DNA from 2 places in the Stappia quadratibracata genome. Region 1 is predicted to be linked to the other one. Evidence: predicted binding sites of a transcription regulator. Region 1 holds the regulator's gene; the other holds the start of a gene.

The links. The regulator LexA, encoded in region 1, represses DNA repair genes until DNA is damaged. The targets are predictions, from matches to a motif close to TGTTCNNNNTGTGTTCNG.
Region 2: a site for LexA is predicted at 10,604-10,621, ahead of recA (recombinase RecA). Genes of this name have one in related genera too.

What each region holds. Positions count from the first base shown of each region.
Region 1 is NZ_JACMIA010000001.1:2,463,262-2,478,301, forward strand. Features, by position in the region: gene tpiA (triose-phosphate isomerase) at 69-827, opposite strand; gene H7H34_RS10830 (peptidylprolyl isomerase) at 1,053-2,942, shown strand; gene trpD (anthranilate phosphoribosyltransferase) at 2,977-4,005, shown strand; gene trpC (indole-3-glycerol phosphate synthase TrpC) at 3,998-4,807, shown strand; gene moaC (cyclic pyranopterin monophosphate synthase MoaC) at 4,811-5,332, shown strand; gene H7H34_RS10850 (molybdopterin molybdotransferase MoeA) at 5,365-6,579, shown strand; gene lexA (transcriptional repressor LexA) at 6,754-7,470, shown strand; gene H7H34_RS10860 (ComEC/Rec2 family competence protein) at 7,505-9,985, opposite strand; gene gltX (glutamate--tRNA ligase) at 10,198-11,628, shown strand; gene gltA (citrate synthase) at 11,882-13,174, shown strand; gene lpxB (lipid-A-disaccharide synthase) at 13,861-15,040, opposite strand, start outside.
Region 2 is NZ_JACMIA010000001.1:3,263,160-3,278,199, forward strand. Features, by position in the region: gene H7H34_RS23745 (putative pterin-binding protein) at 51-620, opposite strand; gene H7H34_RS14640 (NADP-dependent isocitrate dehydrogenase) at 882-2,096, shown strand; gene H7H34_RS14645 (hypothetical protein) at 2,279-2,725, shown strand; gene H7H34_RS14650 (cupin-like domain-containing protein) at 2,853-3,722, shown strand; gene H7H34_RS14655 (GNAT family N-acetyltransferase) at 3,727-4,944, shown strand; gene H7H34_RS14660 (cyclic nucleotide-gated ion channel) at 4,982-6,379, opposite strand; gene alaS (alanine--tRNA ligase) at 6,489-9,170, opposite strand; gene recA (recombinase RecA) at 9,473-10,552, opposite strand; gene H7H34_RS14675 (histidine phosphatase family protein) at 10,845-11,423, opposite strand; gene H7H34_RS14680 (PfkB family carbohydrate kinase) at 11,627-12,586, shown strand; gene H7H34_RS14685 (pseudouridine-5'-phosphate glycosidase) at 12,718-13,692, shown strand; gene H7H34_RS14690 (cell surface protein) at 13,849-15,030, shown strand.

The DNA of each region.
Region 1 (15,040 bases):
CTTGATCGGCCCCGGCCCCGCTCATGGCAGCCACCTGCTGCCCGCATGGCGAAAGCTATGCCGGCAGATCAGCCGGCAGCCTTTGCAATCGCAAGGAAATCCGGGGCCTTCAGGCTGGCGCCGCCGACCAGCGCGCCGTCGACATTGTCCACCGACAACAGCTCGCCGGCATTGGCCGGCTTCACCGAGCCGCCGTAAAGCAGCCGGATCGACGCAGCCGAGGGTCCGAACCGTCCCTGCAGTTCCTTGCGCATATAGGCATGCATCTCGGCAACATCATCCACCGTCGGCGTCAGGCCGGTGCCGATGGCCCAGACCGGCTCGTAGGCAACGACCAGCCGGGCGCCGTACGCCCCGTCCGGCACCGAGCCGGCAAGCTGTGCGCCGACCACCTCGAGAGCCTTGCCGGCCTTGCGCTCGGCTTCCGTCTCGCCGACGCAGACGATGGCGACAAGACCCGCACGCCAGGCCGCTTCCGCCTTGGCCCGCACCAGGGCATCGCTCTCGCCGTGGTCGGCCCGGCGCTCGGAATGGCCGACGATGATCCAGCGCGCACCGGAATCGGCCAGCATCTCGGCCGAGATGTCGCCGGTATGGGCGCCGCTTGCGGCGGTGTGGCAGTCCTGCCCGCCGATGCTCAAGCCGCTGTCTCCGGCTGCCGCCGCCGCTGCCGCGACCAGCGTCGCGGGCGGGCAGATCGCCATGTCCACGCTTGCCGCCAGACCGCCGGCCGCCGCCTCCGCCATCGACCGCAGTTCGCCGAGCGCGGTCGCCAGCCCGTTCATCTTCCAGTTTCCGGCGATCAGCGGCTTGTTCTTCTCGGTCATTTCGACATCCTCGGCTGGCATTCGGTCGGCGGTTGGCTTCTGCGCGAAAGGCAGGTTCAGCGCCGGTGCTACCAGAATTTCCGCCTCGTTCAAGACGATACGGCGCAAGCCTTTGCCTGTGCCTTGCTCCTGCGGGCCCGCGTCTCTATGATCCGCCCGCTCTCGCTCGGATTTTACCCAAGGTCCGGGCCGTATCCTGTTGCCTCAGTAACGACGGAACCTGCAATGCTCGACACTCTGCGCAGCGGCGCAAAGTCATGGATTTCCAAACTCCTGATCGGTCTTCTCGTCATCAGCTTCGCGATCTGGGGCATTTCGGGTGATCTTCTCAATGTCGGCGGCGACCAGGTCGCGACCGTGGGCGACCGCAAGATCTCGATCGTCGACTTCGACAATGCCTATCGGCGCGAGCTCGACACGATCGGCCGCAACATCGGCCGGCCGCTGTCCACCGTCGAAGGCGCCTCGCTCGGCATTCCGGCGCAGGTGCTCGGCCGCATGATCGCCGAGGCCGCGCTGAACGAGACGGCCGAGAGCTACAATATCGGCGTTTCCGATCAGGAACTGGTCCGTCTCATCCAGGAGGCTCCGGCCTTCCAGGCGCCGGGCGGCGGATTCGACCGCGCCCAGCTCGCCCGCGTATTGCAGGCCAACGGCCTGACCGAGGACGCCTTCGTCGCCGAGCGCCGCCTGCTCGAGGAGCGCCGCCAGATCGCCGACGCGATCAGCGGCGGCCTTGCGACCCCGGCGGCCATGCTGGAGGCGTTCAACCAGCACGCCAATGAAGAGCGCAGCGTGGACTACGTGGAATTCGGCGCCGATCAGGCCGGCGACATTCCCGCCCCGACGGACAGCGAGCTCGCCACATATTTCGAGGCCAATAAGGACACGTTCCGCGCGCCCGAATACCGCAAGGTCGCGCTGCTGTCGCTGACGCCCGAGCGCCTGGCGCGCCCGGACGAGGTCAGCGAAGACGACGTGCGCCAGGAATACCAGGCCTCCGGCGACCGCTTCGGCGAGCCGGAGCGCCGCCGCATCCTGCAGCTTCCGCTGCCCGACGCGGCCGCGGTCGAGGCTGTCCGCACCGCACTTTCGGAAGGCAAGACCTTCGACGACATCCTGGCCGAGCGCGGCCTGACGGAAACGCAGGTCGAGCTGGGCAACATGGCCCGCACGGACCTGCTCGATCCGGCCATCGCCGAGGCAGCCTTCTCGCTCGCCGAGGGACAGACTTCCGACATCGTCGAGGGACGCCTGACCTCGGTCCTGCTCAAGGTCGCCGAGATCACCGAGGCGCATCAGTCGCCGGTGGAGGAGGTCGCTCCCGAGCTGCGCAAGGAAATCGCACTGCGACAGGCGCAGCGCGAGGTGCTGGACCTGCATGACGAGATCGAGGACGCCCGCGCCGGCGGCGCGACGCTGCAGGAGGTCGCCGAGCGATTCTCCCTGACCCTCGACACGCCGGCCGCCTTCGACAGCGCCGGCAAGGACGAGGCCGGCAACGCGGTTGAGCTGCCGGACGCCAACGACCTGATCTCCGACGTCTTCGAGAGCGATGTCGGCATCGAGGCCGATATGCTGCAGCTCGGCCGCGACGGGTTCCTGTGGTTCGAGGTGCGCGAAGTCGTTCCGGCCCGCGACCGCACGCTGGACGAAGTACGCCAGCAGGTCGTCGACGCCTGGACCGCGCAGCAGCGCACCGAGCGTCTCGACGCCCTTGCCTCCTCCATCGTGGAAGAGGTCCGCGGCGGCAAGTCGCTGCAGGACGTGGCGACCGAGCGTGGCCTGACGGTTGCCTCGGCCAGCGGCATCAAGCGCAATGGCGCCAATGGCCCCCTGCCCGCCTCCGCCATCCCGGCCGTCTTCTCCGGCCCGGTCGGCACGCTCGGCAGCGCCGCGCGCGAGGGCGACCGTCGCCTGGTCTTCCGCGTGACGGGCGCCTCGGCTCCGGCCTTCTTCCGCGAGGCCGGCGAGATCGCCGCGCTCGACCAGCGGCTGGCCGAGGCTCTGCAGAACTCGATCATCGGTCAGTATGTCGGTGAGCGCGAGGCGCGGCTCGGCGTCAGCGTCAACCAGGCCAACATCAACCGGGTGCTCGGCCAGGGCGGCAGCTGATGCCGCCCCGGGTCCCTTTCGGGAGGACGTTGATATGAGCAACCTCAAGAGCCTGATCGCAAAGGCCGCCGACGGGCACGCCCTGTCGCGCGCAGAAGCCCAGTCCGCCTTCGACATCATCATGTCGGGCGCGGCGACCCCTGCGCAGATCGGCGGCTTCCTGATGGCGCTGCGGGTGCGCGGCGAGACCGTCGACGAGATCGCCGGCGCCGTCGCCACCATGCGCTCCAAGATGGTTCCGGTCTCCGCTCCGGCCGATGCGGTCGACGTGGTGGGCACCGGCGGCGATGCCTCCGGCAGCTACAACATCTCCACCTGCTCGGCCTTCGTGGTCGCCGGCTGCGGCGTCCATGTCGCCAAGCACGGCAACCGTTCGCTGTCGTCCAAGTCGGGCGCAGCCGACGTGCTGGCCGCGCTCGGCGTCGACATCGACATCAGCCCGGCGCAGATCTCCCGCTGCATCCGCGAGGCGGGCCTCGGCTTCATGTTCGCGCCGAACCATCATTCGGCGATGAAGCATGTCGGTCCGGCGCGCACCGAGCTCGGCACCCGCACGATCTTCAACCTGCTCGGCCCGCTGTCCAACCCGGCCGGCGTCAAGCGTCAGATGGTCGGCGTCTTCGCCCCGCAATGGGTCGAGCCGATCGCCCGCGTGCTTGCCGCGCTCGGTTCGGAATCGGCCTGGGTGGTGCACGGCTCCGACGGGCTCGACGAAATCACCACGACCGGCCCGACCAGCGTTGCCGCGCTGGAGAACGGCGAGATCCGCCTGTTCGAGATCTCGCCGAAGGATGTCGGCCTTGCGTTCCACGACCCCGCCGACCTGAAGGGCGGCGAGGCGCCGGAAAACGCCGTCGCGCTCAAGGCCGTGCTGGAGGGCGAAAAGTCCGCCTATCGCGACACGGTGCTGATGAATGCCGGCGCGACGCTGGTGGTCGCCGGCCGCGCACCGAGCCTTGCCGAGGGCGTCGCGATGGCCGCGAATGCCATCGACAGCGGCAATGCGCTGGCGCGCCTGTCGCGTCTCGTCGAGGTGTCGAACGAGGTGCGCGGCGATGGCTGACATCCTGGAAAAGATCGGCGCCTACAAGCGCGAGGAGATCGCCGCCGCCAAGGCCGCCGTGCCGCAGGCCGAGATCGAGCGGCGCGCCGCCGAATCCGACGCCCCGCGCGGCTTCCTGAACGCGCTGCGCGCCCGCAAGGACGCCGGCGAGTTCGGCCTGATCGCCGAGATCAAGAAGGCAAGCCCGTCCAAGGGCCTGATCCGCGCCGACTTCGATCCGCCGGCGCTGGCCCGCGCCTATGAGGCCGGCGGCGCCGCCTGCCTCTCCGTACTGACTGACACCCCGTCCTTCCAGGGCGCGCCGGAGTTCCTGGTCGCGGCGCGTGCAGCCACCGCGCTTCCGGCCCTGCGCAAGGATTTCCTCTACGACACCTATCAGGTGTTCGAGGCCCGCGCCTGGGGCGCCGACTGCATCCTGATCATCATGGCCGCCGTCGACGACGCGCTGGCCGCCGATCTGGAGGCGACCGCCTTCGGCCTCGGCATGGACGTGCTGGTCGAGGTGCACGACGCGGACGAGCTGGAGCGCGCGCTGCGCCTCACCTCGCCGATGATCGGCATCAACAACCGCAACCTGAAGACATTCGAAACGCGGCTGGAAACCAGCGAGACGCTGGCCGGACTGATCCCGGACGACCGTCTCGTCGTCGGCGAATCCGGCCTGTTCACCCCGCAGGACCTTGCCCGGATGGAACGCTGCGGCATCTCCACCTTCCTGATCGGCGAGAGCCTGATGCGCCAGGACGATGTGGCCGGCGCAACGCGCGCGCTGCTGGCGCGTCCCGGACTTGCGGCGGAGTAGGACATGGCTGGCACATCTTCTGGAGACGCTTCCCCGCGCTTGACCCATCTGGACGAGAGCGGCGCGGCCAACATGGTCGACGTCTCGACCAAGGAGGTCACCTCCCGCGAGGCGCAGGCCGAAGGCCATGTGCGCATGAAGCCGGAAACGCTGGCGCTGATCCTGTCCGGTTCGGCCAAGAAGGGCGACGTCATCGCCACCGCCCGCATCGCCGGCATCATGGCCGCCAAGCGCACCCACGAGCTGGTGCCGCTCTGCCATCCCCTGCTGCTGTCCAAGGTCGCCGTCGACATCGTGCCGGACGAGGCGCTCCCGGGCCTGCGCGTCACCGCGATGGCCCGCGTTTCGGGCCAGACCGGCGTCGAGATGGAGGCGCTGACCGCCTGCTCGGTCACCTGCCTGACGATCTACGACATGGCCAAGGCCGTCGACCGCGGCATGACCATCGGCGGCATCCGCGTCCTTGCCAAGTCCGGCGGCAAGTCCGGCGACTGGACCGCGGCGAGCGAAACGAACCCCGCCTGACACAAGGCCAACTGACATGAGGCACTGCTGACATGGCGCTGATCTCGGTCGACGAAGCCCTGTCGCGACTTCTCGGCGACGTCGAGCCGCTCGGCTCCGAGACCGTGCCGCTCGCACTGGCCAATGGCCGCGTGCTGGCTGCCGACCTTGCCGCGACCCGCACCCAGCCGCCCTTCGCCGCCTCCGCCATGGACGGCTATGCCGTGCGCGCGGCCGATATCGCCACCGTTCCGGCCGTGCTCAAGCTGATCGGCGAAGCCCCCGCGGGCCGCGCCTTCTCCGGCACCATCGGAGCGGGCGAGACCGTGCGCATCTTCACCGGCGCACCGCTTCCCGAAGGCAGCGACACGATCCTGATCCAGGAAAACGCCGAGCGCGACGGCGAGCGCGTCACCGCGCTGGAAAGCGCACCGCTCGGCCGTTTCGTGCGCCCCGCCGGGCTTGATTTCAAGGTTGGCGAAACGCTGCTGAGCGCCGGTACGCGGCTCGACTATCGCCGCCTTGCGCTGGCGGCCGCCATGAACCATCCCGTGCTTGAGCTGCGCCGCCGACCGAAGGTGGCGATCCTGGCGACGGGCGACGAACTGGTCGAACCGGGGGAGCAGCCGGGGCCCGACCAGATCATCGCCTCCAACCATGCGGGCATTGCCGCCCTGGTCGAGGATTGCGGCGGCGAGCCGCTGCAGCTCGGCATCGCCTCCGACCGGCGCGAGCATATCGCGGAGAAGATCGCCGAGGCGCGAGCCGTCGGAGCCGACATCCTCGTCACGCTTGGCGGGGCCTCCGTCGGCGACCACGATCTGGTGCAGGAAGTGCTTGCCGCCTCAGGCATGGAACTCGGCTTCTGGCGCATCGCCATGCGGCCGGGCAAGCCGCTGATGGCCGGCCGCATCGAGGGCATGCGCGTGCTCGGCCTGCCGGGCAATCCGGTCTCAAGCCTCGTCTGCGGCGTTCTCTTCCTGCGTCCGCTGATCGACGCCCTGCTCGGCCGCCCGCCGCGCCGGCGCGATGCCGAACTGCTGCCGCTGACCGCCGATATCGGCGGCAATGACCAGCGCGAGGACTATCTGCGGGCGCGCATCCTGCGCCAGGACGACGGCACGGAGCGTGTCGCCCCGTTCGAGCGGCAGGACTCCTCCATGCTGGCAACGCTCACCCGCGCCGATGCGCTGGTGGTGCGCCCGCCCCATGCGCCCCCCCTGCCCGCCGGCACGCCGGTGCCGGTCCTGCGCCTGCCGCAGGGCTGAGCCGACCCCGCGCCCTACCGCTTCCCGTTTCGTTCCCTATGGGCATTGTGGAACAAGGCAGGAACGGTTAGACTATGTTCATGATTTGTACATAGCCTGAGTCGCAGGCAGCGATCGGCAGCAGCCGGCCGATATCGGCCAGGCCTTGCGTGCCAGAGCGGGGGACCCAAGCGCATGTTGACGCGCAAGCAGCACGAATTGCTCCTGTTCATCCACGAACGGCTGAAGGAAACCGGTGTTCCTCCCTCGTTCGACGAGATGAAGGACGCGCTCGATCTGCGGTCCAAGTCCGGCATCCACCGGCTGATCACCGCGCTGGAAGAGCGCGGGTTCATTCGCCGCCTGCCGAACCGCGCCCGGGCGCTGGAGATCGTCAAGCTGCCGGAATCGGTTGCGCTCGGCCTTGCCTCGCAGCGCGGCCAGGGCTTCTCGCCCTCCGTCATCGAAGGATCTCTCGGCAAGACGCCGCCGGTGGAAACAGCCCCAGCCCCACCGCCCGCGGCCAATGACAGCGTCGAGATCCCGGTCATGGGCCGCATTGCCGCCGGCGTACCGATCGAGGCGATCCAGTCCCACAGCCACACCATCGCCATGCCGGCCGACCTGCTCGGCAACGGCGAGCACTACGCGCTGGAAGTGCGCGGCGATTCCATGATCGAGGCCGGCATTCTCGACGGCGACACCGTGGTGATCCGCCGTTCCGACAGCGCCGACAGCGGCGACATCGTCGTCGCCCTGATCGACGACGAGGAAGCGACGTTGAAGCGCCTGCGCAAGAAGGGCGCGTCCGTTGCGCTGGAGGCCGCAAACCCGGCCTACGAAACCCGCATCTTCGGTCCGGGACGCGTGCGCATCCAGGGCAAGCTCGTCTCGCTGTTCCGTCGCTATTGAGGCCGCGCGCCGGACGGGGCTCCTGGCAGGCGGGTCATTTCGGCGTCCAGGGTCGGCGACGCCCGTAGCTGGGGACCACGGCAACAGCGAGAGCATCGCCTGTGCCTGATGGCGACTGCCAAGCCGATGACGCTTGCGCGAGCGCTGATCGAGATGCGGCCGAGGCGGCCGGCGCACTGAAATAGAGCGCAACGGCGCCGTCGCGGGCAAGCCGCGCCCCGTCGAACACCTGCCTTGCCCGGCAATCGGGCGGGGCAATCAGCGCCGAGACGATGATGTCGGCCTTGCGGCAATCCTCTTCGAAGGCGGCGCTGTCGCGCACCAGCGAGACCAGCAGCGCAGGCGGGCCTTGCCCCGCTGCAAAGGGCCCCGGCCCCGGTCCTGCCACCGGTCCCGGCGGTGCATTTGCGGAGGCACCGTGCCGGGCACCCGCCCCCGGCGGACCATGCGCGCGCACTAGACAGGCCAGCTTGTCGCAGCGAAGGTCGCCGGCCGCGATCCGCCGGTTCCCGTGGTGCTGCACACTGATGCCTTCCGCCCGCAACCAGACCTCCGGCAGGAACCCGCTCGGGCGCGATGAAACGCGCAAGGCCCCGGCCGCATCGCGCACGGCAATGGTCGTGCCGGTGGCCGAGATCAGCATGTCCGGCTGCCGATGCAGGGCATAAAGCAGGACGGAGGCGGCAAGCGGCAGCAGGGCGACTGGGCGATATCCCCGCGGCGCAAGGCAGGCGACAAGCCCTGCCGCCACCACCAGTAGCGTGCCGCCAAGCGAGGGCGCGCCGATCACCCCGTCCTCCGGCGTCAGGTTGCTGACCCAGGTCGCCATCGCCACCACGAGATCGATGCCAGCGCCCATCGCCGCGAGCGGCAAGGCCTCCAGCCCGAAGGGCAGCAGGGCCAGCGCCAGCACCGCGAACGGCATGACCACGAGTGTCACCACCGGCATTGCCAGCAGGTTGCCGAGCGTACCGAGCGGCGAGATTCGGTGGAAGTGATAGGCGCCGATGGCCCCCGTCGCCAGGCCCGCGATCAGCGAGGTCAGGAGAAGCCCCCAGAACCAGCCCGCAGCGCCCGATGTCGCGGCCTGCAGCAGCCCCCCACGACCCGGCGGCGCCATCGGCCCCTGGCGCTCGCGCGCGGCGCGCCGCCGGGTTATTTCCTCATAGGCGGCGATCAGGGCGATCACGGCGGCGAAGGACATCTGGAAACCGGGATCGAGCAACGCCTCCGGCAGCATCGCAAGGATCAGCAGGACGGCAATCGCGACATTGCGCAGCGTCAGGGCCCGCCGCGAGAAGATGCGCCCCGAAAACACCAGAACGATCATCAGGAAGGCGCGCTGCGTTGCGATGGAGGCACCGGAAATGCCGAGATAGAAGACGGCGGCCGACATCGCCGCAACGGCGGCCCAGGCATCGATCCGCCGCTCATGCACCAGATGCGGGAACAGCGCCAGAAGCGCCCGCACGACGAAGAACACCGAGCCGGCGAACAGCGCCATATGCAGGCCGGAAATCGCCAGGATATGCGCAAGGCCGGCGGTCCTCAGCGCCTCCGTCACCTGCTCTGGGATCAGAGAGCGGTCGCCGGTGATCAGCGCAATGGCAAGCGCGGCGGCCGTCGTCTCGCCGAGCGCGGCGATGATCCGCGCGGCAATCGCCTGACGCAGACTGGCGATCCCGGCTTTCAGCCGTAGCGACAGCGGTGCGGGACCGAGATCAATGCGGCTCGGCGCGCCGAAGGCAAAACCGGTGGCGCCGATGCCGTCGAAGAAGGCACGAAAGGCGAAGTCGTAGCCGCGGGGCATCACGGCAGCCGACGGCGGCATCAGCCTCGCGCGCAGCCGTACAGCCTCGCCGACAGAGATCCTCTCGCCTTCGGGGTCGCCGCGCAGCGACACGCGGACCCGATAAGGCATTGCTGACGCTGGCAGCCGCTCTATCCCCGCAACGCGCAGCAGCAACCGCGTGCCGCGGTCGGTGCGCTCGACCTCCTCCGCAAAGCCGGTCAGTGTCACGCTCCGCGCCCGATCGATCACCGGGGCGGCAACAAGTGCGGTGCGCAATGCCCCGGCGAAAAGTCCCGACAGCACCAGCGCCAGAGCCAGTAACACAAGGCCCCGCACGCCGCGGCGCGCCGCGAAAAACCAGCCGGCCCAGGCAAGAATGGCGGCAAGCGCCAGAACGGGGACCAACGGCTCGGACGGCAGGCGGAAATAGACAGCGATGCCGAAGGTGAAGGCGAGCGCGGCGAAGGCGAGCCCGCGCCCCTGCGCAAGGCTTTCGGCACAGGCAGCTGCGAACCTTGTCCCCGCCCCTTGCGTTTCGTGCCATCCTGCGCGGGCTCGCCGACGACGGGCAAGCAGATCGGCAAGCAGCAAGGGGGCGAGCGCAAGCCAGCGGCGTTCCCCACTGCCGCTGCCCGTTCGTCCCGGCGCCGCTGCCGGCACCGCCCTTGGCGCCGCATCCGGCAGCGCTCGCCTGTCGTCGTCGTCCTCGCCCGCCCGGGACACCTGGCCGCCCCTTCCCCTCGCCGGCGCGCGCGTGCCCCTCGCTCGGGCATTGGTGGCGCGGCGCCGCTGTGTTACACGGTCGCCGACCGTGCCAGGACCGAAGCGTTGCATTGCAACCCGGGTTCGCGCAAGACGCGAAACGGCACCGGATATTCCCGAAGGCACGCCGGACGCTCTGCGCCGGTGCCGCCACCGATCACGAGGCCTTTTGAATGAGCTCTCCCGTCGTCACGCGCTTTGCGCCCTCCCCGACCGGCTACCTGCATATCGGCGGCGCCCGCACGGCGCTGTTCAACTGGCTTTATGCCCGGCGTTTCGGCGGCAAGATGCTGCTGCGGATCGAGGACACCGACCGCGAGCGCAGCACCGATGCGGCCATCTCCGCGATCCTCGACGGCCTGACCTGGCTCGGTCTCGACTGGGAGGGCGAGGCGATCTCGCAGTTCGCCCGCGCCGCGCGCCACCGCGAGGTGGCCGAGAGCCTGATCGAGAAGGGCATGGCCTATCGCTGCTATGCGACGCCGGAAGAGCTGACGGCGATGCGCGAGGAGCAGCGCGCCAACGGCCTGCCGCCGCGCTATGACGGGCGCTGGCGCGACCGCGATCCGTCCGAGGCCCCGGCCGGCGTCAAGCCGGCGATCCGCCTCAAGGCGCCAGTCGACGGCGAGACGGTGATCGAGGACAAGGTGCAGGGCCGCGTCGTCTTCCCGAACAAGGATCTGGACGATCTGGTCCTGCTGCGCTCCGACGGCACGCCGACCTACATGCTGGCCGTCGTCGTCGACGACCACGACATGGGCGTCACCCACATCGTGCGCGGCGACGATCACCTGACCAATGCCGCCCGCCAGACGCTGATCTATCAGGCGCTCGGCTGGGACGTGCCGGTGATGGCCCATATCCCGCTGATCCACGGTCCGGACGGCGCCAAGCTGTCGAAGCGCCATGGCGCGCTCGGCGTCGAGGCCTACCGGGCCATGGGCTATCTGCCCGCCGCCATGCGCAACTATCTGGCGCGCCTCGGCTGGAGCCATGGCGACGACGAGATCTTCTCGACGCAGGAGATGACCGGCTGGTTCGATCTCGACGCCATCGGCAAGTCGCCCTCGCGCTTCGACTTCAAGAAGCTGGAGAACCTCAACGGCCACTACATGCGTGCAGCCGGCACGGACGAGTTGCTGGCCGACTTCACCAGCTTCCTGCCCCATGCGGAGAACGCCGAAGGCCTGCGCGACTGGCTGCAGGACCCGGCGCATGTCGAGATGTTCCGCGCCGCCCTGCCGGGGCTGAAGGAGCGTGCCAAGACCCTGGTGGAGCTGGCCGACAGCGCCGAGTACCTGTGGGTGCAGCGCCCGCTCGCGATGGACGAGAAGGCGGAAAAGCTGCTGGAGGCAGACGACGCGCGCAAGGTGCTCGCCGACCTGCACGCACGCCTTTCCGCGCTCGAAACCTGGAGCGCGGAAGCGACCGAGGAGGCCGTGCGCGCCTATGCCGAGGAGACCGATCTCAAGCTCGGCAAGGCGGCGCAGCCGCTGCGCGCGGCGCTGACCGGCCGGGGCACCTCGCCCGGCATCTTCGACGTGCTGGCCGTGCTCGGCCGCGAGGAATCGCTCGCCCGCATCGCCGATCAGGCCGCCGGCTGAGGCAAGGCCGGGCCCGCCCGGCCAAAGGTACCAATCAAGGCGGCGGCCCGATCCCCGGCCGCCGCCCGCGGTTCACATGAATCCCCCGTCACCCTGTGACGAAAGCGTTAGGGAGGTGCGCTTGCGGGGAGCGGACAAATGGGATACGCAACATTCGACCTTTCCTCCCGCCGTGTGTCCGGCACGCCCCAGCCTCTCCTGGAAGCCGGCCCGGACGATCCTGCGGCGCGCTTCATACAAGGGGGTAGCCTGAATGAGCGACAACACTGCCAAGCTGACGATGGGTGACAAGTCCTGGGACTTGAAGGTGCGTCCGGGGTCCATCGGACCCGATGTGGTCGACATTGCCTCGCTCTATGCGCAGACCGGCTGTTTCACCTACGACCCCGGCTTCACCTCGACCGCCTCGTGCGAATCCGCCATCACCTATATCGATGGCGACGAGGGTACCCTGCTGTATCGCGGCTATCCGATCGAGCAGCTGGCCGAGCACGGTGACTTCCTGGAGAGCTGCTACCTGCTGCTCTACGGCGAGCTGCCGACCAAGGCCCAGAAGGACGACTTCGTGCATCGCGTGACCTATCACACGATGATCCACGAGCAGATGAGCCGCTTCTTCACCGGCTTCCGCCGCGACGCCCACCCGATGGCGATCATGGTCGGCACCGTCGGCGCGCTCTCCGCCTTCTACCACGACTCGACCGACATCTCGGACCCGCACCAGCGCATGGTGGCGAGCCTGCGCATGATCGCGAAGATGCCGACGCTTGCGGCCATGGCCTACAAGTATCACGTCGGCCAGCCCTTCGTTTATCCGCGCAACGACCTCGACTACGCGTCGAACTTCCTGCACATGTGCTTCGCGGTGCCTTGCGAGGAATACAAGGTCAACCCCGTTCTCGCCCGCGCCATGGACCGGATCTTCATCCTCCATGCCGACCACGAGCAGAACGCCTCGACCTCGACCGTGCGTCTCGCCGGTTCCTCGGGCGCCAACCCGTTCGCCTGCATCGCGGCCGGCATCGCCTGCCTGTGGGGCCCGGCGCATGGCGGCGCCAACGAGGCAGCGCTCAACATGCTGTCGGAGATCGGCTCGGTCGACCGGATCCCGGAATACATCGCCCGCGCCAAGGACAAGAACGATCCGTTCCGTCTGATGGGCTTCGGTCATCGGGTCTACAAGAACTACGACCCGCGCGCCCGCATCATGCAGAAGACCACGCATGAAGTGCTGGCCGAGCTCGGCATCCGGGACGATCCGCTTCTCGACGTCGCCATGGAGCTGGAGAAGATCGCTCTCAACGACGACTACTTCATCGAGAAGAAGCTCTACCCGAACATCGACTTCTACTCCGGCATCACCCTGCGTGCGCTCGGCTTCCCGACCACCATGTTCACCGTGCTGTTCGCCCTCGCGCGGACCGTCGGCTGGATCGCCCAGTGGAAGGAGATGGTCGAGGATCCGTCCCAGAAGATCGGCCGCCCGCGCCAGCTCTACACCGGCGCCGCGCAGCGCGACTATCTGCCGGTCTCCCAGCGTCGCTGAGCGGGATCGACACGTCCAAGCTGAGAAAAGGCCGCCTCCGGGCGGCCTTTTTGCGTTTGGGGCGACCTGCGGGGGCGAGGCAGGAGGCGGAGGTGCGCTTAGCGGGCGTTGTTTTGCTGCAGCCTCTCCTTGCGTCTTCCCGGACGAGGCCGAAGGCCGATGATCCGGGACCGGAGAGGCACGGCGGTCGTGGCATGGTTCTGGAGCGCAACTCATACGCCCTCGGCTCTCCGATCCCGCATCTCCGCTTACGCTTCGTGCGGGATGACGAGAGGAAAGGTCCGGGTGATTTTCACCGCCGCTCTGGAAGCCAATAGGCCCCGGGTCGCGCTGCGCTTGCCCGGGGTGACGCCAGAGGGGATGCGAGGTCGCTGCCAGTCCCGCCGGCTGTCATCCTGGCCGGAGGCGAAGCCGGATAGCCGGGACCCAGAGGTGCCCTTAGCGGGTGTGGGGCGGGCGGCGCGCGTTCCGCACGCCGGTACGGCAAACGGGGATAGAAAACGCCCCCCCGTTGCGACAGCGGGGATAAATGGCCGGAGACGGGCCCACGCGATTTGCACAACTGTCTCAATATTTCGGCAAGACATTGAAAATACTGAAAGATTTTCGAGACGGATTTTGCAAAATTTCAGCGCGAAGTTGCGTCTGGCGTCTCAATTCACGCCAAACGCCGGTTGTCCGCCCATCTAGGCAGTCCGGCCGCGAACCTCTTCCAAAACGATGCGCGCGGCGGCGCCCGCCTGGCTCTCGTTCCCCTCCAGCCGCATCACCGCGTCGAGCCGGGCGAAGGCGTCGACCTGCCGCTTTCGGGCCGGGGTGTCGGCCAGCAGCGGGGCGACCGCATCGGCGAGCGCGCGCGGATTGGCGTCGTCGTCCAGGAACTCCGGCACGACATTCTCGCCGATGATGATGTTGGGCAGGACCATGGAGCTGACGCGGGCGACCGGCACGATGCGGTGGATGTCCTTGAGCCGGCGAAAGAACCAGTCGAGCTTGTAGGCAACGACCAACGGCACGCCCGAGATCGCCAGCTCCAGCGAGACAGTGCCCGAGGCGGCGAGAGCGGCATGCGCCCGGCGGAAGGCAGCGAGCTTGGCCGCCTCGCCGGTCACCACCTGCGGCGGATGCGGCCAGTCGGCAAGCTGTTCCTCGATCATCGGCCTCAAGCGCAGCACCGCCGGCAGCACCACCTCGAGATCCGGATGCGCCTGCCGCAGGATCTCGACCGCGCCGCGGAAATCCTGCAGCAGCTGGGTGACCTCGCTGCGCCGGCTGCCCGGCAGCATCAGCAGCACCGGCCGCCCCTCGTCCAGCGCCCTCCTCTCGCCGGCGGCGGGACGGAAGTCGCCGACCCGCTCGATCAGCGAGTGGCCGACATAGCTGGTCGGCGGGCCGCCGAGCTTTTCGTGCACGCCGGGTTCGAAGGGCAGGATCGCCAGCAGCCGGTCGACATAGGCGGCCATGCGGCGCGCGCGGCCCGGCCGCCAGGCCCAGACCGACGGCGAGACGTAATCGACGATGGGAATGGAGGGCGCGCGCTTGCGCACCCGCTTGGCAACGTTATGCGTGAAATCGGGACTGTCGACGATGATCAGGACATCGGGCGCCGCCGCGACCACGTCGTCGACGGTCTGGTAAACCCGGCGGACGATGGAGGGCAGCCGCGCCAGAACGGCGGAAAGACCCATCACCGCGATATCCTCGATGGGAAAGAGGCTCTTCAGCCCCTGCGCTTCCATGCGCTCGCCGCCGACGCCCATGAACTCGACCGGCCGGCCGGCCTGCGCGGCAATGGCCACCATCATCGGTGCGGCCAGCTGGTCGCCGGACTCCTCGCCCGCCACCACATAGACCCGCAGCGGGCGA
Region 2 (15,040 bases), 800 kb from region 1:
TGAAGCTTACAGCCGGGAAACAGGCGAGGAAAGGCTGATTTCAACCAGAACTATCGAGATCGTGAATCCACTACTATGATTTCGCGGATCTGCCAGATCGCACGGGAGTAGTAGAGCTCCTGGCGCAGCTCGTCGTGACCCGACCAGGGATAGATCAGCCAGAGCGGCCCGCGGTCGCGGATGCTCATGTCCTTGCCGTCCACCCGCATGGCCAGAATCACGTCATAGCCGGCCGCGTCGGAAATCGGGATCTCGACCCGGTAGTTGTTGAGCGCCACCGCCTCGATCCGGTCGCCCTGCGCGCCCACCCGCTCCAGCAGGTCGCGAAGCAGCGGTCCTTCGAACAGGGTTTCCTCGGCCATCCAGGGCGTTTCGGTGGTGATCGACTTCATGCCGAGCGCCATCAGCTCACCGCGGGTGAAGCTGACCGGTCCCCCGCCCTCGATCGCCCCGCTCACGACAAGCAGCGTCTGGTCGTGAGCGCGCGCTGCGCCAAGGCCAGGCAGCAGCACGAGGCCGGCCAGGAGCCCGAGCGCCGCGACGAGACGGCTCAGACCCTTGCGGCCGGCAGCGATCCAGCCGTTCCTCGGTCCCTGTATCCGGTCCACTTGCACCGTCACCCTCCGAATCTTTGACAAGGAGATATGCGACGAATAGGCACTTCTCGCAAGCCGTAGAAGGTTGCATCGCTTGATATGGTTTCCAGCCGCACGGCGCACGATTGACGAATGGCTGGCTTTCCGTTTTGCCGGCCCTTTGCTATAGGGGCCGCGCGGTCCCTGCGTCCGGCGGCGCCAACCGGCAACGGCAGGCGCCCGGCAGGGCCGGACGTATCGGCGCATCACACGCGCAAGCCACCCAAGACGCGAGGTCATCTGCACATGGCGAAGATTAAGGTAGTCAATCCGGTCGTCGAACTCGACGGCGACGAGATGACCAGGATCATCTGGCAGTTCATCAAGGACAAGCTGATCCATCCCTATCTCGACATCGACCTGAAGTACTACGACCTTTCGATCGAGAAGCGCGACGAGACGGATGACCAGATCACCGTCGACGCGGCCAATGCCATCAAGAAGTACGGCGTCGGCGTGAAGTGCGCCACGATCACCCCGGACGAGGCCCGCGTCGAGGAATTCAACCTCAAGAAGATGTGGCGTTCGCCGAACGGCACGATCCGCAACATCCTCGGCGGCGTGATCTTCCGCGAGCCGATCATCATGCAGAACGTCCCGCGCCTGGTGCCGGGCTGGACCCAGCCGATCATCGTCGGCCGTCACGCCTTCGGCGACCAGTACCGCGCCACCGACTTCAAGTTCCCGGGCAAGGGCAAGCTGACGGTCAAGTTCGTCGGCGAGGACGGCACCACCATCGAGCACGAAGTGTTCGACGCCCCCTCCTCCGGCGTCGCCATGGCGATGTACAACCTCGACGATTCGATCCGCGATTTTGCCCGCGCTTCGATGAACTACGCCCTGCAGCGCAGCGTGCCGTGCTACCTGTCGACCAAGAACACCATCCTCAAGGCCTATGACGGGCGCTTCAAGGATATCTTCCAGGAAGTGTACGACGCCGAGTTCAAGTCGGCCTTCGAAGCCAAGAAGATCTGGTACGAGCACCGCCTGATCGACGACATGGTCGCCGCCGCGCTGAAGTGGTCGGGCGGCTACGTCTGGGCCTGCAAGAACTACGACGGCGACGTCCAGTCCGACATCGTTGCCCAGGGCTTCGGCTCGCTTGGCCTCATGACCTCGGTCCTGATGACGCCGGACGGCCAGACTGTGGAAGCGGAAGCCGCCCACGGCACCGTGACCCGTCACTACCGCCAGCACCAGCGCGGCGAGGAGACCTCGACCAACCCGATCGCGTCGATCTTCGCCTGGACCCGTGGCCTTGCCCACCGTGCCAAGCTCGACGACAACAAGGAGCTGGCGAACTTCGCCGCGACCCTGGAGAAGGTCTGCATCGACACCGTCGAGTCCGGTCACATGACCAAGGACCTGGCGCTGCTCGTCGGCCCGGACCAGAAGTGGCTGACCACCAACGGTTTCCTCGACAAGATCGACGAGAACCTGAAGAAGGCGATGGCTGCCTGAGCAGCCGCCTGACCGGCAGCCCGAACGACGGGCTGCCGGCGACTTCGCGAAAGGCGCCCCTTGCGGGCGTCTTTTTGCATTTTCAGAGGTGTTTTGCCGGGTTGCCCGGCATGCGGACCGCGACGTGAGGCGCCTAACCCGCTAGCATGGCTTCATCATTCCCGTCAGGAGTCCTTGTCCCGATGATTGCTCGCACTCCCTCGCTTGCCCGCCTGGCCGCTGCCATCCTCACCCTCGTCGCCCTTGCCCTTCCCCTCCCCGCCACCGCGCAAGGCGCCTACGAACCGGCCCGCGGCACGCCAGAGCGGGCTGCGCTGATGGATGCGGTCCGGCCGCTGGTCGAGGTGCGCGTCGGCGGTCCGGTGCAGTTCGTGGTGGATCGCCTGCAGGTCTCCGGCGACTGGGCCTTCGCCATTCTCGACCCGCAGCACCCCGGCGGCGCGCAGATCGACCCGGCCAAGACGATCTATGGCGAGGACGCGGAGTACATGGACGGCCTGCGCACCTTCGCTCTTCTAGTGCGCGCCAATGGCCGCTGGAACATCGTCGATTATGCCGTCGGCCCGACCGACGCCTTCTGGGACGGCAACCCGCTCTATCGCAACATCCCGCAAGGTCTGCTGCCGTAAGCGCGACAAGTCCTTGTTTACCAACACGATAAATTGACGTGATATCCGTGGCCCAATCTGCCGGATTGAACCCATCTTCACCTGTGCGCGGCATCTTGTACGAAAGTCGTAGCTGGAGAGGGGAGCAATGACGAAACTCGGATTGCCGGAAAACATCACGGAGATCTGGGACAGGGAGATCGTCCGCGTCACGCACGAACTCCCTGACAACCCGCTGTTCTCGGACGAGGCCCTGACCGAGCTCGTCGCCAACAACCCGGACGCCGTGCGCGAGATCGCCACGATGGACACCAGCGTCGAGGACAAGAGCCGCTGGCGGGCGAGCGACATCTCCCCCGATGACCCGCAGGGCCTGTTCGATGCGGTGCGCAGCGGCGCGCTGTGGGTGAATATCGGCCATGTCGGCGGGCGCGATGCGCGCTACCAGGCGCTGATCGACGACATCATGGACCAGATCGACGCGGCCATACCGGGCCCGGCCAGCTACAGCCGCCAGATCGGCATCCTGATTTCCTCGCCCCGCGCCCGCGTCTACTACCATGCCGACGTGCCGGGCCAGGGGCTGATCCACATCCGCGGCGAAAAGCGCATCTGGCTCTATCCCGGCCACGAACCCTATCTGAAGCCGGAGGAACTGGAGCGCGTGGTGACAGCAGTCACCGCCGAGGAGATCAGCTACGACCCCGCCTACGACGAGGCTGCAACGGTCATCGACCTGACGCCGGGCACCGCCCTGTTCTGGCCGCTGAACTGGCCGCACCGGGTCGTCAATGCCGACAGCCTCAACGTGTCGGCGACGGTGGAGTACCACACGCCGAAGACCCGCCGGCATTTCGCGGTCAACTATGCCAATGGCGTGCTGCGCCATGGCCTTGGCCTGCGGCCGCGTTCGCGCGCCACCAGCGGCGCCGGCTTCTGGGGCAAGGCGGCCTTCGGCTATGCCTGCCGCAAGTCCGGCCTTGCCAAGCGCCTGCTCCAGTCCGCCAAGGGAGGCTGACCCCATGGCGCATGCCGGCCGGCCGGTCGCCCGTCGCTTCGATACCATCCACGATCCCGGCCTCGTCGAGCGATGGACGAGGCTGGAGGAAAGCGGCTGCACGACCGGCTTCCTCAGCCTCGATTTCGCCCGCTCCATGGAGGACGGGCTGACGCCCGAGCGACCGGGCGCGCCGCTTTATATCGCGATCGACGACGGGCAGACGGGCGCCCCCTTGATGATCGTGCCGCTGCTCGCCGACACGGTTTTCGGCGTGCAGCGCCTCGAATTTCTCGACTACGGCATCGTCGACTATCACTTTCCGCTGGTCGATCCGAAGGCCTGCACCGATCCGCAGAGCTTTGCCGCCATGCGCCAGGCCTTCGCCGCCGCGCTGCCGCCGCACGATATCCTGCTGTTTTCCAAAGTGATCCGCGAATATCGCGGCGTGCCGAATCCGCTGTGGACCGACGGCCGGCTCATCGAGATCGGGGAAGGTGCCTCGCGCATCGAGCTCGACCCGGACAGCCTGGAGCGGGCGCAGAGGAACCACTCCGTCTATCCGAAGATGGCAAAGCAGCGCACGCGGCTGGAAAAGCTGCCGGGCTTCGAGATCGTCGAAGCCACGACCGCTTGCGAGATCGACCAGATCCTCGGCGTCATGGCCCGCCAGCGCCGGAAGCGCATGTCGGCCCAGGGCATTCCCGACCTCTTCCAGGATCCGGCGGTCTTCGCCCATTACCGCCGCCTGGCGATGAGCGGATGCAAGGACGGGCGGGTCCTGCTGCTCGGCTTGCGGGTCGGCGACACATGGCTGGCGACCAGCTACTGCCTGTGTCATCAGGGCGTCCTCACGGGCGTCCTGTGCTCGCTCGACGAAGGCCCCTATCGCAAGCACTCGCCCGGCCTGATCGCCACGATCCTCGAGATCGAATGGGGCAGACGCCACGGCTTTGCGCTCTACGACTTCGGCGCTGGCAGCTATGGCTACAAGGACCGCTTCGGCGGCCGCCATCGCGTGATCAAGACGCTCGGCGTTCCCGCGACCCTGCGCGGCGCGGCCTGTCTTGCGGCCTGCCGCGCGCGGATCGCCCTGCGCCTCTGGCTCCGGCACCGGCCCGCCCTCGCCCGGACCGTGCGCCGGGCCAAGAGCCTGATCGCCGCCGCCATCGGCCGCGGCCGGGACGTGCAAAACGGCGTCGGCAGACGCGCCTGGATCCTGCTGCTCGGCTGCCCCCTGTAGCCCCCGGAGAGAACACGCCTTCGCGCCGGACTGCAGCTCAGCGTTTGTCGGGCCCTGCGCCGGAGGCACCATCGTCCGGCCTGGCCTCCTCCGTCTCGCCGCCGCCATTCTCGGCGTCTTGCTCGTCCGGCAGTCCAGCAAAGAGGTCCGGCAGCGTCTCCGTGTCGGCCATCGCATCCGGCGGGGTTTCGCCCGTCTCCGCAAACGCCTCGTCTCCGACGTCCGCGCTCTCTTCGAGAGGCTCCATCTCGGCGGCTTCAGCGATCTCCTCCTCGACGATATCGCCGCGAGGAATATCGTGCCGGCGGCGAACCTCGTCGAGGATGCGGTGGGCCAGGTCCGGCTTGCGGGCCATCAGCGCCCGCAGGTCCTGCGCTTCCAGCACCATCAGCTGCGCATCGCTCATGGCCGTCACCGTGGCCGAGCGCCGCCGCTCGCCCAGAACCGCCATTTCGCCGAAAAAGCCGCCCTCTTCCAGATGGGCGCGGGTCTGGCCCATCGTCACCTCGATGAGGCCCGAGGCGACGAAGAACATGCTGCTGGCGAGATCCCCGCGCCGGCTGATCACCTGGCCGGCCGCCACGGACTGGCCGCGCAGCAGGCGGGCGATCTCCGCGATATCCGCCGCCCGCAGGTCCTGGAACAGCGGTACCCGGGCGACCATGCCCCAGCTCACGGCGAAATCGCGCGAATGGATCTCCCGCGCGAAGGCGGTCGCGACGATGCCGACCGGCAAGGCCAGCAGCCCGTAGCCGAGCAGCATCACCACCCCGCCCAGCATCTTGCCCGCCGGGGTCACCGGAACCACGTCGCCATATCCGACCGTCGTGACCGTGGTCATCGCCCACCAGACCGCGTCGGGAATCGTGCCGAAAGCCTGAGGCTGCACCTCGCGCTCGACCATGTACATGGCGGTCGCCGCCAGCATCACCACGCCGAAGATGATCAGCAGGCTGGCGCCGATGGCGTGGCGCTCCGACAGCAGCGCATTGGCCAGCGAGCGCAGCGCCGGCGAGTAGCGCGCCAGCTTGAAGAAACGGGCGAGCCGCAGGATCACCATCACCTTGAAATCGGCGGGAACGAGAAGGATGCCCATGAGAAAGGGCAGGACCGCCAGCAGGTCGACGATGGCGGCCGGCTGCAGCGCATAGCGCAGCCGCGCCACGGCGGGCGTGTCGTTCCGATAGGGCGGATGCAGGTCCGCCACCCACAATCGGGCGAGATATTCGGCAAGGAAGGCCGCGCCGATCACGAACTCGGCCAGCGCGAAACTGTCGCCCCATTCCGACGACAGCGAGGGAACCGTCTCCAGCGCCACCAAGGCGACGGCCGCCAGAACCAGAAGGATCAGCAGCCGGTCGAACCAGCGCCCCTGACGGTCGCCGGCCGCCCCCAGCTCCAGCCAGCGGTAAAGCCGCCGGTGAAGCCGGGCCACCAGCCCCTTTTGTGCGGGAGCCGCATCGGCGGAACGCCGGCGGTCGGCCGCGACATGCGACGGGTCGCCAGCCTCTTTGGAAAGAGGATCGCGACCCGCTGTCATCGCGTCAGGCCTGGGCCGGCGCTGCATTCTCCAGCGCCTGAGCAATTGCCGTGACTGCCGCCTCGGCCTGGGAGGCATCGGAGCCGCCGGCCTGCGCCATGTCCGGACGGCCGCCGCCGCCACGCCCGCCCAGGACCTCGGAGCCGACCTTCACCAGATCGACCGCGTTGAACCGGTCGGTCAGGTCGCCCGTGACACCGACGACGATCGCCGCCTTGTTGTCTTCCGAGGCGTTGACCAGCACGACGATGCCCGAGCCGATCTGGCCCTTGGCCTCGTCGGCAAGGCCCTTGAGATCCTTGGGGTTCAGCCCTTCGACGATGCGCGCCATCAGCTTGATGCCGCCGATCTCCCGCAGGCCCTTGTCCGCGTCGCCCGCGCCGCCGCCGCCCATGGCGAGCTTCTTGCGCGTGTCGGCAAGTTCACGCTCCAGCCGACGCTTTTCCTCAACCAGCGCGGCAACGCGCTCGGTGACATCCGCCTGGCCCGACTTCAGCACCGAAGCGATCTCGCGCACCCGCGCATCCTGCCCGGCCAGATGACGGCGGGCAGCCGCGCCGGTCAGCGCCTCGATACGGCGCACACCGGAGGCAACGGCGCCCTCGGTCACCAGCGTGACGAGACCGATATCGCCGGTGCGCGACACATGAGTGCCGCCGCACAGTTCCGCCGAGTAGGTCTTGCCGGCCTTGTCGCCGCGCAGCGCCCGGCCCATCGAGACCACGCGAACCTCATCGCCGTATTTCTCGCCGAAGAGCGCCATCGCGCCCTCCTCGATCGCCTCGTCGACGCCCATCAGGCGGGTTTCGACGGGAGCGTTCTGCAGCACGATCTGGTTTGCGATCTCCTCGACCTCGGCCAGTTCCTCCGCCGACATCGGCTTGGGATGGGAGAAGTCGAAGCGCAGCCGCTCCGGGCTCACCAGCGAGCCCTTCTGCGCCACATGGGTGCCGAGGACCTCGCGCAGCGCCTCGTGCACCAGATGGGTCGCCGAGTGGTTGGCGCGGATCGAGCCGCGGCGTGCCGCATCGACCAGGAGTTCCAGCGGCAGGCCGATGGTCACCTTGCCGGAGAGCACGCGCACCTCGTGGACGAAGAGGCCATCCGCCTTCTTCTGGGTGTCGGTGACTTCCAGCTCGACACCGCCCTCGCCGCGCATGCGGCCCGTGTCGCCGACCTGGCCGCCGGACTCGCCGTAGAACGGCGTCTGGTTGAGCACGACGAAACCGGTCTCGCCTTCCTTCAGCTCCATCGCCTCGCCGCCGTCGCGCACCATGGCGGTGACGACGCCCTCGGCGGTCTCGGTGTCGTAGCCGAGGAAATCGGTCGCGCCGCAACGCTCCTTCAGCGTGAACCACACCGTGTCGGTGGCCGCCTCGCCGGAGCCGGACCAGGCGGCACGCGCCTCGGCACGCTGGCGCTCCATCGCGGTGTTGAAGGCCTCGAGATCGACGCTAACGCCGCGTGCGCGCAGCGCGTCCTGCGTCAGATCGAGCGGGAAGCCGTAGGTGTCGTAGAGCTTGAACGCCGTCTCCCCGTCGAACTCGGCGCCCTCGCCAAGGCCGGCGCTGGCATCGTCGAGGAGAGTGAGGCCGCGGGCCAGCGTCTTGCGGAAGCGCCGCTCCTCGAGCTTCAGCGTCTCGGTGATCAGGGCCTCGGCGCGAGTCAGCTCCGGATAGGCCCGGCCCATCTCGCGCACCAGAGTCGGCACCAGGCGCCACATCAGCGGTTCCTCGGCCCCCAGCAGATGCGCATGGCGCATGGCGCGGCGCATAATCCGGCGCAGGACGTAACCGCGGCCCTCATTCGAGGGCAGAACGCCGTCGGCGATCAGGAAGCTGGCGGAACGCAGGTGATCGGCGATGACCCGGTGGCTGGCGCGCTGCGCGCCCTCAGCCTCGACGCCGACCGCGTTTTCCGAGGCCGAGATCAGCGCGCGGAACAGGTCGATGTCGTAGTTGTCATGCACGCCCTGCAGCACGGCGGCAACGCGCTCCAGCCCCATGCCGGTGTCGATGGACGGCCGCGGCAGGTTGATGCGCTCGCCCGGCAGCTGCTCGTACTGCATGAAGACGAGGTTCCAGATCTCGATGAACCGGTCGCCATCCTCTTCCGGCGAGCCCGGAGGACCGCCCCAGATGTGGTCGCCGTGATCGTAGAAGATCTCCGAGCACGGGCCGCAGGGGCCGGTGTCGCCCATCGCCCAGAAATTGTCCGAGGTCGGGATGCGGATGATCTTGTCCTCGGACAGGCCGGCGATCTTCTTCCACAGCGAGAAGGCCTCGTCGTCCTCGGCATAGACCGTCACCAGCAGCCGGTCCTTCGGCAGCGCGAACTCCTTGGTGATCAGGTTCCAAGCGAGCTCGATGGCCCGGTCCTTGAAATAATCGCCGAAGGAGAAATTCCCCAGCATTTCGAAGAAGGTGTGATGGCGAGCGGTGTAGCCGACATTGTCGAGGTCGTTGTGCTTGCCGCCGGCGCGCACGCATTTCTGCGCGGTTGTCGCGCGCTGGTAGTCGCGCTTCTCCAGACCGGTGAAGACGTTCTTGAACGGCACCATGCCCGCATTGGTGAACATCAGGGTCGGGTCGTTGCGCGGCACAAGCGGGCCGGATGCCACGATCTCATGACCGTTGCGCCCGAAATACTCGAGAAAGGCAGACCGGATTTCGTTTACGCCGCTCATCAGGATCCCATCCGTTGCGCCGCGCCTGCCCGCCTGTCCCGCGGTCTTCGAATGGTCCGGAAGGGGGAGCGCGCCTGTCTTCGTTCTTGTGCCCGCTTTTAGCTTTGTGGCGACAGCAAGTCCAGCGCGCGCCTTGCCTGCAACAGCCTCTTGCACCCGCAAAACCGGGCAAATCGCAAGCCGGCCCTGCAAGCCGCCGCCGCTCGACGTTCACGGCGGACGCTGCCCGGTTGCCGCAAGCCCCCTCGCACACACCTGCCCAAAAGCAAACAGCCGCCCGATGGGGCGGCTGCAGCTGGGTCTTACTCGTCGGCGGAGCCGTCGTCCTCGGTTTCCGAGAAGGGATCGGTGATCCGCTCCGCGATCAGGCCGGCATTCTGCCGGATCGCCAGCTCGATCTCTTCGGCCGCCTCCGGATTGTCGCGCAGGAACTGCTTGGCGTTCTCCCGGCCCTGACCCAGCCGCTGGCTGTTGTAGGAGAACCAGGCGCCCGACTTCTCGACGATGCCGCCCTTGACGCCGAGATCGATGAGCTCGCCCATCTTCGACACGCCCTCGCCATAGATGATGTCGAACTCGACCTGACGGAAAGGAGGAGCCAGCTTGTTCTTCACCACCTTGACGCGGGTCTGGTTGCCGACCACCTCATCGCGGTCCTTGATCGCGCCGATGCGGCGGATGTCGAGGCGCACGGAGGCGTAGAACTTAAGGGCGTTGCCGCCGGTCGTCGTCTCGGGCGAACCGAACATCACGCCGATCTTCATGCGGATCTGGTTGATGAAGATGACCATGCACTTGGAGCGCGAGATCGAGGCCGTCAGCTTGCGCAGCGCCTGGCTCATCAACCGCGCCTGCATGCCCGGCAGGCTGTCGCCCATCTCGCCATCGAGCTCGGCCTTCGGCGTCAGCGCGGCGACCGAGTCCACCACCAGCACGTCGATGGCGCCGGAGCGCACCAGCGTGTCGGCAATTTCCAGCGCCTGCTCGCCGGCATCCGGCTGGGAGATCAGCAGGTCGTCGATATTGACGCCGAGCTTGCGCGCATAGATCGGATCGAGCGCGTGCTCCGCGTCGATGAAGGCGCAGATGCCGCCCTTCTTCTGGGCCTCGGCAACGGTGTGCAGGGCCAGCGTCGTCTTGCCCGACGATTCCGGCCCGTAGATCTCGACGATGCGGCCGCGCGGCAGGCCGCCGATGCCCAGCGCAATGTCGAGGCCGAGCGAGCCGGTCGACACGGTCTGGACCTCGACCACCTGGCCCTGGCCCATCTTCATGATGGAGCCCTTGCCGAAGGCGCGTTCGATCTGTGAAAGGGCGGCGTCGAGCGCCTTGTTCTTGTCCATCTGCATGCCTTCGACCAAGCGGAGTGAATTCTGTGCCATGAGGCTGCCATCCTTATTTCACGCCGCGCCCGGCGATTCAAACTGCGCTTTTGTACCATTTTTGTTCTCATTGCGCAATCGAGCATAAGATGCTGAATTAAAACATATATTCAAAACATGTTCCGCTATTGTTCATGAAACAGCTGCCCCGAATGGCAACTGCAGATCACCGAGAATCGGTTGCGCTCACCGGCGACGGGAGTGCGCGCGGCCCCGCACAGCGGCGCGAGCGGGACATATGCCGTACCCGGCAGGCGAACCGGCGAGCCCGCCGCGGAGCAGTCGGACGGCTTCAAACCCAGGTCTGTTCCGCGCCGTTCTCGATGACATGCACGACGCCCTGCGGCTCTTTCAGACGCAGGATCTGCGCATCGTCGAGGCCGAGGCAAATGCCGCGGATGACCTTGCCGATCTGGCCGTGCGCCACGGCGATGGTCGGACGCGAGAGCGTGCCGAGCCAGCGGCTCGCCCGCTCGCGAAGGTCGGCGAGGGTTTCCCCGCCCGGCGCGCCGAAATACCAGTCGTGGTCCGGCTTGCCGGCCATATGCACGGGAAACCGCTCGATCATCTCGGGCTTGGTGAGGCCGCTGAGCTCCCCCAGGTCGATTTCCTTGAGCAGGTCGGTTGCGATCGGCCGGAGGTCGAAATGCTGCCGGATGTTGCCGACCGTCTCCTGCACCCGGCCGATGGGGCTTGCCATCTGGTCGAAGCCGTCTGGCGAACCCAGCTCCCGCGCCAGGATCTCGCCGAGCCGCTGGGCCTGTCGCTGGCCCGTCTGCGTTAGCGAAGAGTTCAGGTGACCCTGGGCGCGACCGGCAAGGTTCCACTCGGTTTCGCCATGGCGCATGAAGACAAGTCGCGGGTGCTGCAAGGGATCGGTCCGCCATCGGTTGGGGCATGGCGCTCGAAAGGCACCGTAGAGGAGCCCCGGCTACCCTTGCTGGTCGGAAAAATCAACGCACGCCGGAGACACACGCTCGGTCGCCGGCGGCGGCACGCCGGCAAAGCCCCTCCCCTCGCATTGCGCGAGCCGGTATAAGCGGTTGCAAGGACAAAGGCCGGAGACCTGCCCGCATGCCGCTTGCCGCCTTTGGCGCCATTCATCTCGACACGATCGCCCATGCGGACCGCCGAATCCTGCGCGAAACCTCGACGCCGGCGGCGCTTGCCATACGGCCCGGCGGCGTCGCGACCAATGTGGCGCGTGCGTTGGCGCGGCTCGACTGCCGCATCGCGCTGGCCGGCCGGCTGGGGCACGAGGCGGAGGCCGACGGTCTGCTTAGGCAATTGGCGGCGGAAGGCGTGGAGACAGGAGCTATCCGCCGCAGCGACCTGCCAAGCGGGCGCTATCTCGCCCTGCACGATCCCGACGGCACGCTGGCGGCGGCCGTCGTCGATGCCCGCATCACCGAGATGCTGGAGCCGGGCGCGCTGCTGCCGCTGACCAGCGCGCAGGAGGGAGCCGGCTGCTGGTTTCTCGATGCCAACCTGCCGAAGCCGCTTCTGGTGGAACTGGCCAAAGCGGCCGGAGAGCGGAGGCTGGCGGCCGACGCGGTCTCGCGGGCCAAGGCCGCGCGGCTGGCTCCGATCCTGCCGCGGCTCGACCTGCTGTTCTGCAACCGGGCGGAGGCCACCGCCCTGCTCGGGCGCGACACCGAACAGGACGAGAAGCAGCAAGAACCCGACGACAGCGGCGTGAAGGCGGCAAGCGCACTCGTTAAGGCCGGCGTGCGGGCCGTGGTGATGACCCGTGGCGCTGCCCCCGTGCTTCTCGCGACCCACGCCGGCATCGACGAGATCTCGCTGACGACACGCGATGGCGCTGCTGCTCCTCCGCCGAGCATCGTGGATGTGACCGGAACAGGCGATGCGCTGATCGCCGGCACGCTGGCGGGCCTGGAGCACGGCTTGCCGCTTGCGCAGGCGGTCGCGGCCGGCATGCGGGCAGCGGCGCTGACGCTGGAATGCGCCGGCGCGGTGGCCGAGGCACTGAACTGGCCGGCAATCGCACCGACCCACTGGAAAGCAGGATAAGGAAGGATGCGCGGCAGCCGCCACCCGGCCATGCGCAAACGGGGTGACCGCGCGCCTCGACAGCGACGGGCCGGCGGTCCTATAAGGCGGTCCGCACCCAGCAGGGTACGGCAGGACGGAGCGAATTCGACATGCTGGACAAGGATATGAACGGGCTGGCTCCGGTTCTGCAGCTGGGCGAGGACGTCGCGGCGGCACTGGCCGAGGGGCGCCCCGTGGTGGCCCTGGAATCGACCATCATCACCCACGGCATGCCCTGGCCGAAGAATGTCGAGACCGCCCGGCTGGTCGAGGCGGACATCCGCGCCGGCGGCGCCGTACCGGCGACGATCGCGGCTCTCGACGGCAAGCTGCATGTCGGCCTTTCCGACGGCACGCTGGAGCGGCTGGCCAAGGCCGAGGGCGTGATGAAATGCTCGCGCGCCGATCTCGCCATTGCGCTGGCGACCGGCCGACCGGGCTCCACCACCGTCGCCGCGACGATGATGGCCGCCCATGCGGCCGGCATTGCGGTCTTTGCTACCGGCGGCATCGGCGGCGTGCATCGCGGCGCAGAGACGAGCTTCGACATCTCCGCCGATCTCGACGAACTTGCCCGCACCCCGGTCTGCGTGGTGGCAGCCGGCGCCAAGGCGCTGCTCGACCTGCCCAAGACGCTGGAGGTGCTGGAAACGCGCGGCGTGCCGGTGATCGCCCACGGGCAGGACGCCTTCCCAGCCTTCTGGTCGCGCGACAGCGGCCTTGCCGCACCCTACCGCATGGACAGTGCGCAGGAGATAGCCGACCTGCTGGAACTGCGCACCCGCTTCGGCGACCACGGCGGCGTCCTGGTCGCCAATCCGGTGCCGGAAGCGGACGAAATCCTCCCCTCGCAGATCTCCTCAGCCATCGAGCAGGCGCTGGCGGAAGCCGCAGCCCGCGGCGTCAGCGGCAAGGCGGTGACGCCCTTCATCCTGGCGATGATCTACGAGCTCACCAAGGGGCGCAGCCTCGTGACGAATATCGCCCTGGTCCGCAACAATGCGAGGCTGGCAGCGGGAATCGCGGTTGCGCTGGCCGCGCGGCGAGGCAGGAACGGAGCAGGCCGTCTCTCCTCTGACGTGTAACTGCCGCATTTTATATGCTTAACTCGCTGCGACCGGCAGCCAATGGGGGGCGCCGAACGATCCTCCCGCCCGCACCGGTCGCCGGAGTCCAATACGGCCCTGCCCAGCCTGCCCTTCAGGCGGCAACAAGGGCGAGACAGGAAGACAGAGGCTAAGATGGCGGAAGCAGCAGCTCAGACCGGACTTTCTCCGATGCAGTATCTCGACAAGGCGGTGGCGGCCCTGCGCGACATGGGCCTGATGCCCAACGGCACCGCCGAGGCGCCGATCAACGCACTGCTGGAAAAGATCTCCGACCTGTCTCCGGACAAGATCGCGGTGATCACCCGCACGCTGGGTCAGGCCCAGACCTTCAACGAGGTGGTGCGCAACGAGATCCAGGCCATGTCCATCGGCGAGCGCTACGAGGCGATCACCGAGGCGTTCAACTCGATCCGCGACGACGCCAAGGGCATGGTCGACCAGCTGGCCGACGGCAAGATCTCCTTCATGGAGAACCTGTCCAACAAGTGGCGCGACATGACCCGCGGCACGATCTCCGACCGCTTCGGCAAGATCAGGGAAACCTATCTCGACGTCGCCCGCGACACCAAGGACCAGATCGAGCGCGAACAGCGCATCCTGGAGGCCTATCGCGACTTCCGCGGCGCGCTGAAGCAGGCCGAGGTGCTGGCGCTCGAGGTGCTCAACACCGCAACGGCCCGCCTGGAAGCCGCCAAGGCCGCGCTGGAGGCCTCCAACAAGGAAGTCGAGGCGCATGACGGCGGCGATGCCGCGGCCAAGGCCCGCCTGGAATTCGCCCGCGACGAGAAGATGCGCGCGATGCAGGACGAAGAGAAGCGCTACCAGATCTCCAAGGACCTCTCCGACAACCTGACCATCGGCTACAACACGTCGGAAGTGATCATGGCGCGGCTGATGCAGACCACGAATGCCAAGGAGCGGGTCTACGCCCAGTCGGTCAGCTTCTTCTCCACCAACGATTCCGTGCTGACCGCGCTGAACGCCTCCTTCACCGGCCTGCATGGCCTGCATGAGTCGACCGAGGCGCTCAACGCCATGAAGGACGGCGTGTCGAAGTCGCTGGAGACCCTGGCGGAGATCGGCGATGCGGTGCAGGAAGCCGCGCTGAAAGCCGGCTACGGCCCGACCGTGCAGGCGGCAGCCGTCAAGAAGCTGGTGGACTCGGTCATCAACTTCCAGGTCAACTCGCGCGAGATCATCAACGAGATGCGCACCATGTCGACGAAGAACTCCGAGGAGATCCGCGACGCGGTGGAGGACGGCAAGCGTCGTCTTGCAAAGCTCGCCGCGCAGGGCAACATGATCGGCGCCTGAGCCACCCGCA